3 linked regions of the Agarilytica rhodophyticola genome follow. The protein of the gene in region 3 interacts with the protein of the main gene of each other region in a pairwise test. Links are inferred from orthologs where the notes say so. Each region holds a gene or a part of one and is shown on either strand. Other genes may lie near its edges.

Region 1 (3,722 bases), 1.8 Mb from region 3 along the record:
AGTAATATCGCTATGGCAACTGATGCCTGTTGTAGCCAGTGTTTATATGACCCAGAACGCAAGATACAAAGCCAGAATTTAATACTTAAGTTAACAGTCAATTAGTCAGTATAAGAAAGGTACGATTGAAAACATGGCCACGTCGTTGATTAAAAATGTGGAAGGTAAGCTCGATGAGCTTATTCGTATTTGCAGTCGCCTGGAGAAAGAGAACTCAACCTTGAGAGCAAAAGAAGAAGGTTGGCAGCAAGAACGCAAGCGCCTTATGGAAAAAAATGAAATTGCCAGGGCGCGGGTTGAAGCCATGATACAACATTTAAAGACATTAGAAACGGAGTCTTGAGAGAATTGATATGAGTGAAGTTTCCACAGCATACGTCCATATATTGGAGAAGGAATACCAAGTTGCTTGTCCACATGATGAACGTCCCGCACTTAATCGAGCGGCGGCGGAACTGGATAAGCGTATGCGCGCCATTAAGTCTTCAGGCACAATCGTGGGGCTGGAACGCATTGCCGTAATGACAGCATTAAATTTATGCCATGAACTGCAAAAAGTTCAACGTAATACTCCACCGGATGATACAGAAGCGCTTGAGCGAATTGCCAAAAAGCTTGATGAGGCTTTAGGCAAAGAATAAATTGCATGAGAGTCCCTGGTTTCAATCTAGAGATTCTCTTGACTACCCTTGGCACTGGATTGACACAAGTAAAGCTCAATATAATCGATACTTTTAAAATTTACATAGATTAATTGAACTTTCCTTAAAGTTATAAGTATCTTTCACAAAGCTTTAACAATTTAAACTTTATTCTCATTTTACCTTTGTCAAGACTACCCCTGAAAATTCTCAGTGCTATACTCGTTAATAACCTGAGGTGTTTGCCAGTTGGCTATATCCCTGAGCCGATAATACCTTTTTCGGAGGTGATGTGTTTTATTGGTGTGCATATCCGCTAGACGGAGAGCCTTATATACTGCCGTCCCCTCCCCCTTGAACTCTTCGGTTCAAGGTTATGCCAACAGCGGCATCTTGGGCCATTTAATTTCTTATCACTTTATTAGTATGCATAAAAAATTTATTGCATAACACGATGATATTATTCTTTGAATAAATCTACTGTTCGTCACCTTACCCGAAAGAAGAGACAAGCACTTTCTGTTCAGCAACAAAGGTTAGCTTCCCAAAGACTTTTGCTTAAACTGGCACAGCACCCCCTTTTTCGAAATGCAAAAAATATTGGCTTTTATATTGCGAGTGACGGTGAAATTTCACCCGACCAACTTTTGTCACTAGCTTTGAAGCTAGGCAAACACTGCTATCTGCCTTCTGTAAAAGAAAAAGGAAACATGACTTTTCGCCTATACCAAGGGAAAAGTAAGCTGGTTACAAATCGTTATGGAATTTCGCAACCTGATATTACCTGCCAAATAATAGCAGCACATCAACTTGATCTAGTCTTCGTTCCACTCGTTGCGTTTGACCAAAGGGGCAATCGCTTAGGAATGGGAGGTGGATATTATGATCGTTACTTTGCGTTTAAAAAAAGATATAGCCGTTTGGGGCCAGATTTAGTCGGCTTGGCTCACCGATGCCAACAGGTAGATGGTCTTGTATCAGATATTTGGGATATCCCAATGCGTTGTATAGCGACAGACGAAAGAATACAGAGAGTTTTTAAAGGTTAGCGAAGGAAGTGACTTTAATGCCAGAGGCTATACTACTTATCACTTCCATATCCATTTTGCTTTACTATTATTTTTATATTGTTACTTTCCTTGTTGTAACGCCACGGGTGTTTCTTGTTCAGAATAGCCAAGCATATCTGAGACATTAACCGTGCTCAGTAACAAGCCCAAAACGAACACAATAGCGGCTAAAGTCAATACATCATTTTTCATAACACGGCCCTAATGACTACTTTTGTAATTTATAGTTGTGTTAAATGGATTTTAAGGTTTAAAAGAAAGTAGATTTATACAGCTTTCGTCTAAATCTTTCAAACCGCATCTAAATCCCTTGACTGATCACATTTTAACCATAGACTACATTTTTCAAAAAAAAAAGCTGCCACACTATTATAACTAGTGAAATATAGCGATAGTAAGTGTTCACGTGAAAATTCTAGAAACTCTTAGCAAAATTTATGAAAAAAATTGCATTTACCCCATAATTTATGATTATCAATAACCAAACTGCACGAAATATTCGAAAGTTGATAACTCAAACCGCTATGATTTCGAAAGAACCTTCGCTAATACAGGCCATACATTTTCCAATACAATAGGTTGTCCCTCCGCTCGGGGATGGATACCATCCTCTTGCATCAAAGTTGGGTAACCTGCCACTTTATCCAACAGAAATGGCACCAGAGGCAGCTTATACTTATCTGCCAAAGTCTGGTATTGCTGAAAAAATGGTTGTGTATAACGACGTCCTAAATTGGGAGGGATTTGAATACCAATTAACACGACTTGGGCACCCGAAGAGGTAGCCATCGTGATTAACCGATCAAGGTTTTTTGTGATATACGAGACCGGCTTACCTTGTAAACCGTCATTTCCCCCCAATTCAAGCATAACAATATCTGGGTTGTGCGAGGCCAACGACTGCTTCATGATTTGAATGCCTGCCGCAGTTGTTGCTCCACTGACCGAAGCATTGATGACTTGGTAGGGATAGTTGTTATCCTTCAGCTTTTCTCTCAGCAGGTGAACCCAGCCCTGCTGAGCAGATAATTTATAGGCAGCACTCAGGCTATCGCCAACCACAAGGATCTTTTTCTGCGTTTGGGCATCCAAAGGCGCTTGTTGCTGCGAATAAACGCTGATTGAAAATGTGAAACATACTAATGTCAGTACCAATAGACTAAGGTGAAGCAACCTAGCTGCAATATTTTGTCTGTGCATGTTTTGTTTTAGCGTGTTTGACTTCAAATAGGAATAATGCATGATCAAAGCTCTACAATTACATCAACAAGTGCCAATATCTGATGGAAGTTTGCACATTTTAAAAGGCGTTAGCTTGGAAATCGAAGCCGGCGAAACCGTGGCCATTGTTGGCGCTTCAGGCTCAGGCAAATCAACCTTACTTGGCATGCTCGCAGGCTTGGACATTCCCAGTGCAGGGAAAGTTTACTTGAATCAACACGAAATTACACAGCTCGATGAGGAAGCCCGCGCTCAAGTTCGCAGCCAGTTAGTGTCTTTTGTTTTTCAGAACTTTCAGCTACTGGGCAGCCTCAATGCTCTAGAGAATGTTATGCTGCCACTGGAATTGCGCGGAGAAGATAATCCAGAAGATAAAGCCAAACACTATTTAAATCGCGTAGGCCTGGAACAGCGTATCGACCACTACCCGAACCAACTGTCCGGTGGTGAACAACAACGAGTTGCACTCGCACGTGCCTTTGCGTGCGAAGCTCCCATCATTTTTGCCGACGAACCAACTGGTAATCTCGACACACAGACGGGAGAGAAAGTAGCCCAGTTGCTGTTCGATCTCAATAAGGAAACGGGCACCACACTTGTTTTAGTCACTCACTCCCAGGCATTGGCAGAAAAATGTGACAGACAATTAGAAATGCGTTCCGGCGAGCTATTAGAAGCCGTATAAGTACCAGCCAGAACTTGTGATTGAATGAGTGTAAACAGTCTCTGGACAATATAAGCGAGTAAAGCGAAATCATACATTATGAAAACCTCTTCTTTGGTACGCATG
Region 2 (3,595 bases), 2.0 Mb from region 3 along the record:
CCATTCCCGGTGGTGCAACGGCGCGTCCATTTAAAACCCATCACAATGCTTTAGATATTGATATGTATTTGCGTATCGCACCTGAATTGTATCTTAAAAGATTAGTCGTGGGCGGTTTTGAGCGTGTGTATGAAATTAATCGCAATTTCCGCAACGAGGGTTTGTCTACTCGCCACAATCCTGAATTTACCATGCTTGAATTTTATCAGGCTTATGCGGACTACCACGATTTAATGGATTTAACTGAAGATATGTTGCGTGAACTTTCGCGCGCAGTGTTGGGTTCAACAGAAGTAACTAATACAGTAAAAAATGCTGATGGCGAAGTGGAAGGTTCTACTACTTACGACTTTGGCCAACCTTTCCAACGCCTAAGTGTTTTTGATTCCATTTTAAAATACAACGATAACATCAGCGCAGAAGCTCTTGCAGATGAAAACAGCGCGCGTGCTATCGCGAAAGACTTACATATTCCCTTAAAAGATAGTTGGGGCTTGGGTAAGGTTCAAATTGAGATTTTTGAAAAAACTGTTGAGCACTTATTGGATCAACCAACTTTTATTACCGAATATCCCACAGAAGTATCGCCGCTAGCGAGACGCAGTGATAGCAATCCTTTTGTTACAGATCGTTTTGAATTTTTTGTTGGCGGGCGTGAAATTGCCAACGGCTTCTCGGAGCTCAATGACCCTGAAGATCAAGCTGAACGTTTTAAAGCTCAAGTGGCAGAAAAAGATGCCGGTGATGATGAAGCCATGCATTATGACGCCGATTATGTGCGTGCGTTGGAATATGGTTTGCCGCCAACAGCGGGTGAGGGTATCGGTATTGATCGTTTGGTGATGTTATTAACCGACTCTCCTTCAATTCGTGATGTCTTGTTATTTCCTCATATGCGACCTGAATAAATATAAAAAGGGCACAGTGTCTTGGCGAATAAAGTAGATCTCCATCATAGTTGGTTGGATGTTATCGGTGATGAATTTAATGCACCGTATATGAAAGCGTTAAAACAATTTTTGCTTGAAGAAAAACGTATGGGTAAAGTGATTTACCCCTCAGGCAAAGATATTTTTAATGCCCTTAACACCACGCCCTTTGATCAGGTGAAAGTGGTTATCTTAGGACAAGATCCTTATCACGGGCCAGGCCAAGCGCATGGCCTGTCTTTCTCGGTGCTACCTGGTGTGCGTTTTCCTCCGTCGTTGCAGAATATTTTTAAAGAAATTCAGCAAGAATTAAATATTCCGTTTCCTACACATGGCTGCCTACAGAGCTGGGCTCAGCAAGGGGTATTGTTGTTAAATGCCACCCTGACAGTGGAACAGGCTCGGGCGGGCTCTCATCAAGGGCGAGGTTGGGAACAATTTACTGATGCCATTGTTCATCAGTTAAATGATAAGAGTGATGGTGTCGTGTTTTTACTGTGGGGCAGCTATGCCCAGAAAAAAGGGAGTTTTATCGATACAACGCGTCATACCGTGTTTAAATCACCCCATCCTTCGCCTTTATCTGCGCACCGAGGCTTTTTAGGTAATGGTCATTTTGCAGCCACTAATGAGGTGCTGCGCTCTCAAGGTAAAACGGAAATAGACTGGTCTGTGCCAGACGTATAAATTCTGGTGAATGCAGTGATATTAATTTTCAGAGCCTATAAATAGGCTCTGAAGTGTTACCAGTAGAGAGGGTGTTATTGCAGCATGGCCATGGCGGCTTCCATCTCTTCGCTAAGATCTTCAGCTTCTGCCGATTCAATATCAGGATCTAAGCCTAAACGAACAAAGGCCAATACGTCATGGTGATCTATATGCTGTGTTTTGTCTGAGTCGGCATAGCTTTGCAGCATACCAACCGTGACTAAATCTGCGTAATCTGCCTTGGGTATATCGCGTGAGAAATCGAGATAATCTACAGGAATATTGCGTATCTCTTTAGGAAACTCCCAGGTGGTTAATATCTTGACGCCAATGGTGGGGTGAACTTGTTCAATAACACTATCGAGAGTCATACTGTCGTTCATTAAGGTATGGCTTTCTTCAGCAAAAGATAAGATGGGTAACACGCCGATTTGATGAACTAAACCGGCGAGAGCGGCTTGGTCGGGGCGAAGTTTTGTGTAGTGCTTGCATAACACATGGCAAATTCCTGCAATCTCGCTGGATTTTGACCATACTTCTCGCATACGTTGATCAATAATATCGGATGTGGCCTGGAACATTTGTTCCATAGCTAATCCTGTGGCTAAGTTGCTGGTGGTTTGCATACCCAAGCGAGACAGGGCCATATTTAAATCTTCAATTTCACGTGCGCCTCTAAACAGTGGGCTGTTGGCGACTTTTATTATTCGAGCGGTGAGAGCGGCATCGCTGCTGATAACTTCGTTGAGTTGCATAATACTGGCGTCCACATCCTCAGATACTTCACGCACTTTGAGGGCCATTTCAGGCATGGTGGGTAGAACTAACTTATCGGCATCGATAGCTGCAATAATCTGTCCTGCGACTTTTTCAGCGACCGAATTCATAGAGATGCTCCTGTATAAGCGAAAGACAAACGCCATAGCGCAGAGGCTACAGAGTTGTGCTGCGTTTATTCGCAGCTAACTTAACTTATAGCATATGGAAGCGCGGCCCATTGAATATTTACAAGAGAATTATTGATCATAATACAGGCGTTATCTTGACTGAGAACATCATCACATAACACGAGAATTTCATGATGTGATGGGCTGACACGGGCGCTATTGATGACTGTGCCACGTGCTTTGCCCAGAGCCTCAATGTTCACAGGGCTTTGATAAACCGCCGTGTTTGCTTCTGGTGAAACTGCTGTTTCTATAACAGCACGATACATATGTTTTTTTTGCTGGCCACGGTAATGTAGCCGCGCAATGATTTCTTGGCCGGTATAACATCCTTTTTTAAACGAGATGCCATCTATATACTGCAAGTTAATTTCTTGCGGAATTAACTTTTCTAGGGTCGCGGCCTCAACTTCTCCAATGCCTCTTTGAATGTTTTTTAATCGCCATAAATTGCTGTTCTGCTGTAATTCCAATGCGCCCAGCTGCTCAACTAATTGGCTTAGTTCGTTTGAAGGACACCAAAGTTCTATCTGATCATCGGCGTGATGCAACATAAAAATATTATTGTGCTCTACCACTTCTCCAGCTTTAGAGACCGGGAAAATATGAGTCGCTGTAGTAAGGGCTTGATCACCTACTAAGCCTAACAGCTGATAGCTTTCACTAACCTGTAATGTGGCTTTTGAGAACACGGCATATTTTTTTAATGCCTCCAACGCAAATTGGCTAATATCTGCTCGTACCCGCAGAGCGATTGTTTTCGTATTAAGGCGAGCTGCGACAAAATTTGAATTCATCCGTCCTTTGTGGCTGCAGTGGGCTCCTGGTATAAATATATTACGCTCCAAGAGGGCGAAATCGCAGGTGCATTGCCCTTGCAAGAAGGTTTCACTGTCCTCACCTTCAACTATAATTAGACGATAATCATCCAGAGGTGTTTGCCACGTTTGCTCTGGTTTTATTTGGTTTGAGTGTTGGTGAGAATCGAGTATTTTTTTCCACTGCATAATA
Region 3 (4,328 bases):
GTTACGTAAAGTACCCAAAGATTATCACACTAAGGAACGTGTCATGGGAGTGCAAATTGGCAGTAACATAAAAGCCTATCCCTATGTGGAACTACGGAAAACGGGTAAAACAAGTTTTGAAGATACCCTTGGTGGTGAACGTTATCGTATTTTTTGGGATAACGAACACGAAACTGCAGCCATCGAAACCCTTTCTGGAAAGAGGGTGGTCAGTACCACCAGTTACTGGTTCGCGTGGTATTCTTTTTATCCCAACACAGAAGTTTATCGTGCAGTTAAATAGGCCATTATTAACTCGGTAAATGTACTTTTTACCTTTGGTGGACGTATTAAATGGCCGCAGATGAGCTACTTTATTGTCAAGTTAATAAATGCCTATCCGTGAGCAGGTGAGGTGCTCACGGATATAAACGGTAGAAAATGTATTATTAAGCCCATTTTATGTGTTTTGCTGGTTTTTAATATGATTCGTAATAAAGTCACTTTTGGTGTCTTTGTGCACGTTGTGTGCGTCGTGCCTCAGTGCCGCACCAAAGCCAACAGCGGCACCTCCCACAGCCATTGCGCCAATGCCCGCACCTATGCCTAGCCCTGCTCCAATCTGAGCCCCTGGTGCAGCCATAGCAGCGCCACTTGCGGCAGACAAACCGGCTCCTAAGCCTATCGCTCCAACCCCTGTCGCAATCTTTTTGTTACCCTCATATCGCATGTCTGCTCGTTGGTCTCGTACACTATTGCGTGTTTGGTTGTTTAGATCACGCCAAGCTTGCGTTGCGTTATTGAGTTGCTGCTTTGTGTATTGGGTGCCATCTCTAAGTTTGCCGTAGTTACCTTGATTTAGAGCGCTCTTCGATGGTGGAAACATATTTTTAACGGAATTAGAACGGAAATGGCTAACCAGCGCTTGTAGGGGCGTTTTTTTTTGTGCACCTTGTGTATTAAAATTTGAAACTGTATGGTGATTAGACAACCTTGGCAAATGAATGCTCATAGTTAAACTCCTGCTAAGTTTTTTTGATTGCTGCTAGCAGTGTGTAGATCTCGATAAATATTAGTTCGTCTGTTATTTCTGAGCCATTTAAGTAAAGCAATTTTTACAGGGAACTTTGATTGAAATTGTATATGTTGACGGTGATGTCTTAAAAGATTCCCTCATTTAAGCCGATGGCAAATGCCTGACCCAGATCGTAGAGTTGCTGCTGAAATTCCAGCTTAAAATCACCTTTAAGAATAAGGGCTTCTTGCACTTTACTCCAACCCAGCCCTTTGGTAATACTTTCGGTTGAACGCTGGGCGCCGGTGCCGTCTTTACCCGCTCGTATGACCAATGCGTAGGGTAGCCCACGTTTACTGTCAATTAAATCGTAATAAACTCGATCAAATAGATCTTTTAGTGCGCCGCTCATATAGCCAAAGTTTTCTGTAGTAAATAAGATCAGACCATCAGCTCTGGCAATCGCTTGTGCATCTGCATCAAAAGGTATTAAACATTCTACATCTATAATATTTGTGTCGTTTTTTGCGCCATCGAGCAAGGCTTGAGCTAGAGATTTTGTATTTTTTGAGGGTGTATGGGCTACGATTAGGAGTTTTTTCACGATAGCGCTCTATTTTTGGTGTAACAGCTTACTATTCTAACGCTTAAGCCCTTATAATTGCCGGATTTTGCGATGCCAAAAGTGTCGCAGCTGGAATTAATCAAAATATTGCTTGAGGAGTAAAACTTAATGAGCACAGAACGTACACTTTCAATCGTTAAACCCGATGCTGTAGGCAAGAACGTTATTGGAAAAATCTATAGCCGTTTTGAAGATGCGGGTTTAAAAATTGTTGCGGCTAAGATGATGCATTTGAGCGAAGAAAAAGCACAAGGCTTTTATGCTGAGCATAAAGAGCGTCCTTTCTTTGGTGAACTGGTTGAGTTTATGACTTCAGGCCCTGTTATGGTTCAGGTACTAGAAGGTGAAAATGCGGTAGTGCTCAACCGTGACTTGATGGGTGCGACTAACCCTGCCGATGCTGCAGAAGGCACTATCCGTAAAGATTACGCTGAATCGGTAGGCTGCAATGCGGTACACGGTTCTGATTCTCCTGAATCTGCGCAGCGAGAAATCGCCTATTTCTTCGCAGAAGACGAAGTCTGTCCACGCTAAGCCTTAGCGTAAAAAATAGTAAAATGTGAGGTACACACGTGAGTTCGGAGGTTAATATCAGTACGCCAGCAGACGCTCATCATGAGGGCAAGGTTAATTTCATGGGGATGAGTCAGGCCAAACTGGAGGCGTTCTTCATTGCTATTGGTGAAAAGCCTTTCCGAGCCACGCAAATCTTGAAGTGGATTCATCAATACGGAGTCACCAACTTCGATGAGATGACCAATGTGAGTAAAGTGTTGCGACAAAAGTTGCAGACACTGGCGTATATCGAAGCGCCTGACGTTATTCGCCAATGGGATTCCGCTGATGGCACTCGCAAATTCTTGATTAGGGTAGGTGGCGGCAATGCCATTGAAGCGGTCTATATTCCAGAGTCAGACCGCGGAACCTTGTGTGTATCGTCACAAGTTGGCTGTTCCTTAGATTGTAGCTTTTGTGCTACCGGTAAACAGGGCTTTAACCGCGATTTAAGTGCAGCTGAGATCATTGGTCAGGTGTGGCAAGCCGCACGATCTTTTGACCAATTTAAAGAAGGTTCTGTGCGCAGAATTACCAACGTCGTTATGATGGGAATGGGAGAGCCACTGCTCAATTTCGACAACGTGGTGGATTCTATGAATCTGATGATGAATGACTTTTGTTATGGTTTATCTAAACGACGAGTGACTCTCAGTACTTCCGGTGTTGTTCCGCAGTTAGATCGTCTCGGTGAATACACCGACGCGTGTCTGGCAATATCGCTACACGCCCCCAATGATGAATTGCGTAACCAATTGGTTCCGCTAAATAAAAAATACCCTATTGCAGAACTACTAGCATCAGCACAACGCTATATTGAAGGTTTGCCTGATAATCATAGAAAAATCACTATCGAATACACATTGATAGACCAACTTAACGATAGACCTGAGCATGCCCATGAATTGGCGGAGCTATTGCGTGATGTGCCGGTCAAAATTAACCTAATTCCTTTTAATCCATTCTCTTTATCGAATTATAAGCGTGTGAGTAATAATGCTCTGCGTCGTTTTCAAAAGATATTAATGGATGCTGGTTTTACCGCAACTATTAGAACTACTCGCGGTGATGATATCGATGCTGCATGCGGCCAGTTGGCGGGTAAAGTAAATGATCGCACTAGGCGCAGCGAAAGGTATAAGATAGACACTGTTGCCCTAGACGATTCAGATAGAGATGTTATACCAGTAAAAATTATTCCTGCACACAGCGAATCCTTGAAGCATTAGGGGCAGCATAAGGGCTAAGGCTTTATAACACAGAGCTATAACAATACTTTGAGTAAAGTTATGACAGAAAATATGGGAAATTTAAAAATTATAAAAGGTACAATGGACAAGCTAAAAGTAGTGAAGAAATATACTTTTAGACTTGCTACTACTATTATTTTTCTCAGCCTAACAGCCTGCGTTACGCACTCGGGAAGCACTGGCCCTAAAAAAGTCGACAAGGCCAAAGCGCTCGAATCTAATATTCGCTTGGGTATGGCATATTTGCAGCAAGAGCAGCGCGATAATGCCTTGCGCGCTTTCTCCAAGGCGCTAGAAATAGATAAGCGATCAGCTGAAGCTCATCAAGGAATGGCTCTCATACACAATCTTAATGGAGAGTACGATTTAGCGGAGAAAAGCTTCTTAAAAGCCCTTAAAGCTCGCTCTGATTTTTCTCGTTCTGATATTCAGTATACTTACGCACGGTTTTTAATAGATCGCAAGCGTTATAGTGAAGCTTTGCCTCTTCTCGAATCTGCCACTAAAGACTTAAGTTTCAGGCGTCGGCCTAATGCATTGTTTAGTCTCGCCCAATGTGCCGAAAAGATGGGAGATCGGAGTCGGGCGTTGGCAGCATATAAGCATGCTTTGAATCTCAATCCCCAGTTTGCCCCCGCTGCTTTGGAAATTGCGCACAAAAGTTTTGCCAGTGGTGATTACGCTAATGCCAAAAAGCACTTGGACATCTACAGTAAAAACTCTCGTCAGTCGGCGCGCAGTTTATGGCTGGGTATTCGTATCGAGCGTGTCTTTGGCAATACCGATAAAGAAGCAAGTTATGCCTTGGCGCTAAAAAATCTGCACCCATATTCGCGCGAATATCTAAAGTATAAAAAGCTCATTGAATCGAATAAATAAACGTCTATGAATGCATCCCAAGCAG

The links. The genes of interacting proteins can lie anywhere in the genome.
Region 1: the proteins of ndk (region 3) and BVC89_RS03080 interact in binary tests that used the Escherichia coli proteins (3 or more experiments, as listed by UniProt). The link is inferred for Agarilytica rhodophyticola from one-to-one orthologs.
Region 2: the proteins of ndk (region 3) and ung interact in binary tests that used the Escherichia coli proteins (3 or more experiments, as listed by UniProt). The link is inferred for Agarilytica rhodophyticola from one-to-one orthologs.

The regions. Positions count from the first base shown.
Region 1 is NZ_CP020038.1:717,552-721,273, reverse strand. The notes cover bases 1-2,899. They hold BVC89_RS03080 (5-formyltetrahydrofolate cyclo-ligase), read left to right. Parts: upstream 1-1,108; coding sequence 1,109-1,690; downstream 1,691-2,899. Other genes in these bases: BVC89_RS03075 (arylesterase), read right to left, coding at 2,234-2,899; BVC89_RS30490 (hypothetical protein), read right to left, coding at 1,772-1,903; BVC89_RS03090 (cell division protein ZapA), read left to right, coding at 354-641; BVC89_RS03095 (TIGR02449 family protein), read left to right, coding at 134-343. Outside these bases: more of BVC89_RS03075, read right to left, coding at 2,900-2,953; BVC89_RS03070 (ABC transporter ATP-binding protein), read left to right, coding at 2,952-3,617; BVC89_RS03065 (ABC transporter permease), read left to right, coding at 3,696-3,722. UniProt on the Escherichia coli protein: Involved in the removal of 5-formyltetrahydrofolate.
Region 2 is NZ_CP020038.1:4,533,651-4,537,245, reverse strand. What follows is about bases 1-2,772. They hold ung (uracil-DNA glycosylase), read left to right. Parts: upstream 1-929; coding sequence 930-1,616; downstream 1,617-2,772. Other genes in these bases: ygfZ (CAF17-like 4Fe-4S cluster assembly/insertion protein YgfZ), read right to left, coding at 2,605-2,772; BVC89_RS18910 (HDOD domain-containing protein), read right to left, coding at 1,691-2,524; lysS (lysine--tRNA ligase), read left to right, coding at 1-908. In the rest of the region: more of ygfZ, read right to left, coding at 2,773-3,591. UniProt on the Escherichia coli protein: Excises uracil residues from the DNA which can arise as a result of misincorporation of dUMP residues by DNA polymerase or due to deamination of cytosine.
Region 3 is NZ_CP020038.1:2,489,337-2,493,664, forward strand. Bases 760-3,440 are described here. They hold ndk (nucleoside-diphosphate kinase), read left to right. Parts: upstream 760-1,727; coding sequence 1,728-2,153; downstream 2,154-3,440. Other genes in these bases: BVC89_RS10520 (hypothetical protein), read right to left, coding at 760-991; BVC89_RS10525 (flavodoxin family protein), read right to left, coding at 1,140-1,598; rlmN (dual-specificity RNA methyltransferase RlmN), read left to right, coding at 2,192-3,403. In the rest of the region: BVC89_RS10515 (DUF3179 domain-containing protein), read left to right, coding at 1-283; more of BVC89_RS10520, read right to left, coding at 440-759; type IV pilus biogenesis/stability protein PilW, read left to right, coding at 3,464-4,303; BVC89_RS30555 (RodZ domain-containing protein), read left to right, coding at 4,310-4,328. UniProt on the Escherichia coli protein: Major role in the synthesis of nucleoside triphosphates other than ATP. The ATP gamma phosphate is transferred to the NDP beta phosphate via a ping-pong mechanism, using a phosphorylated active-site intermediate.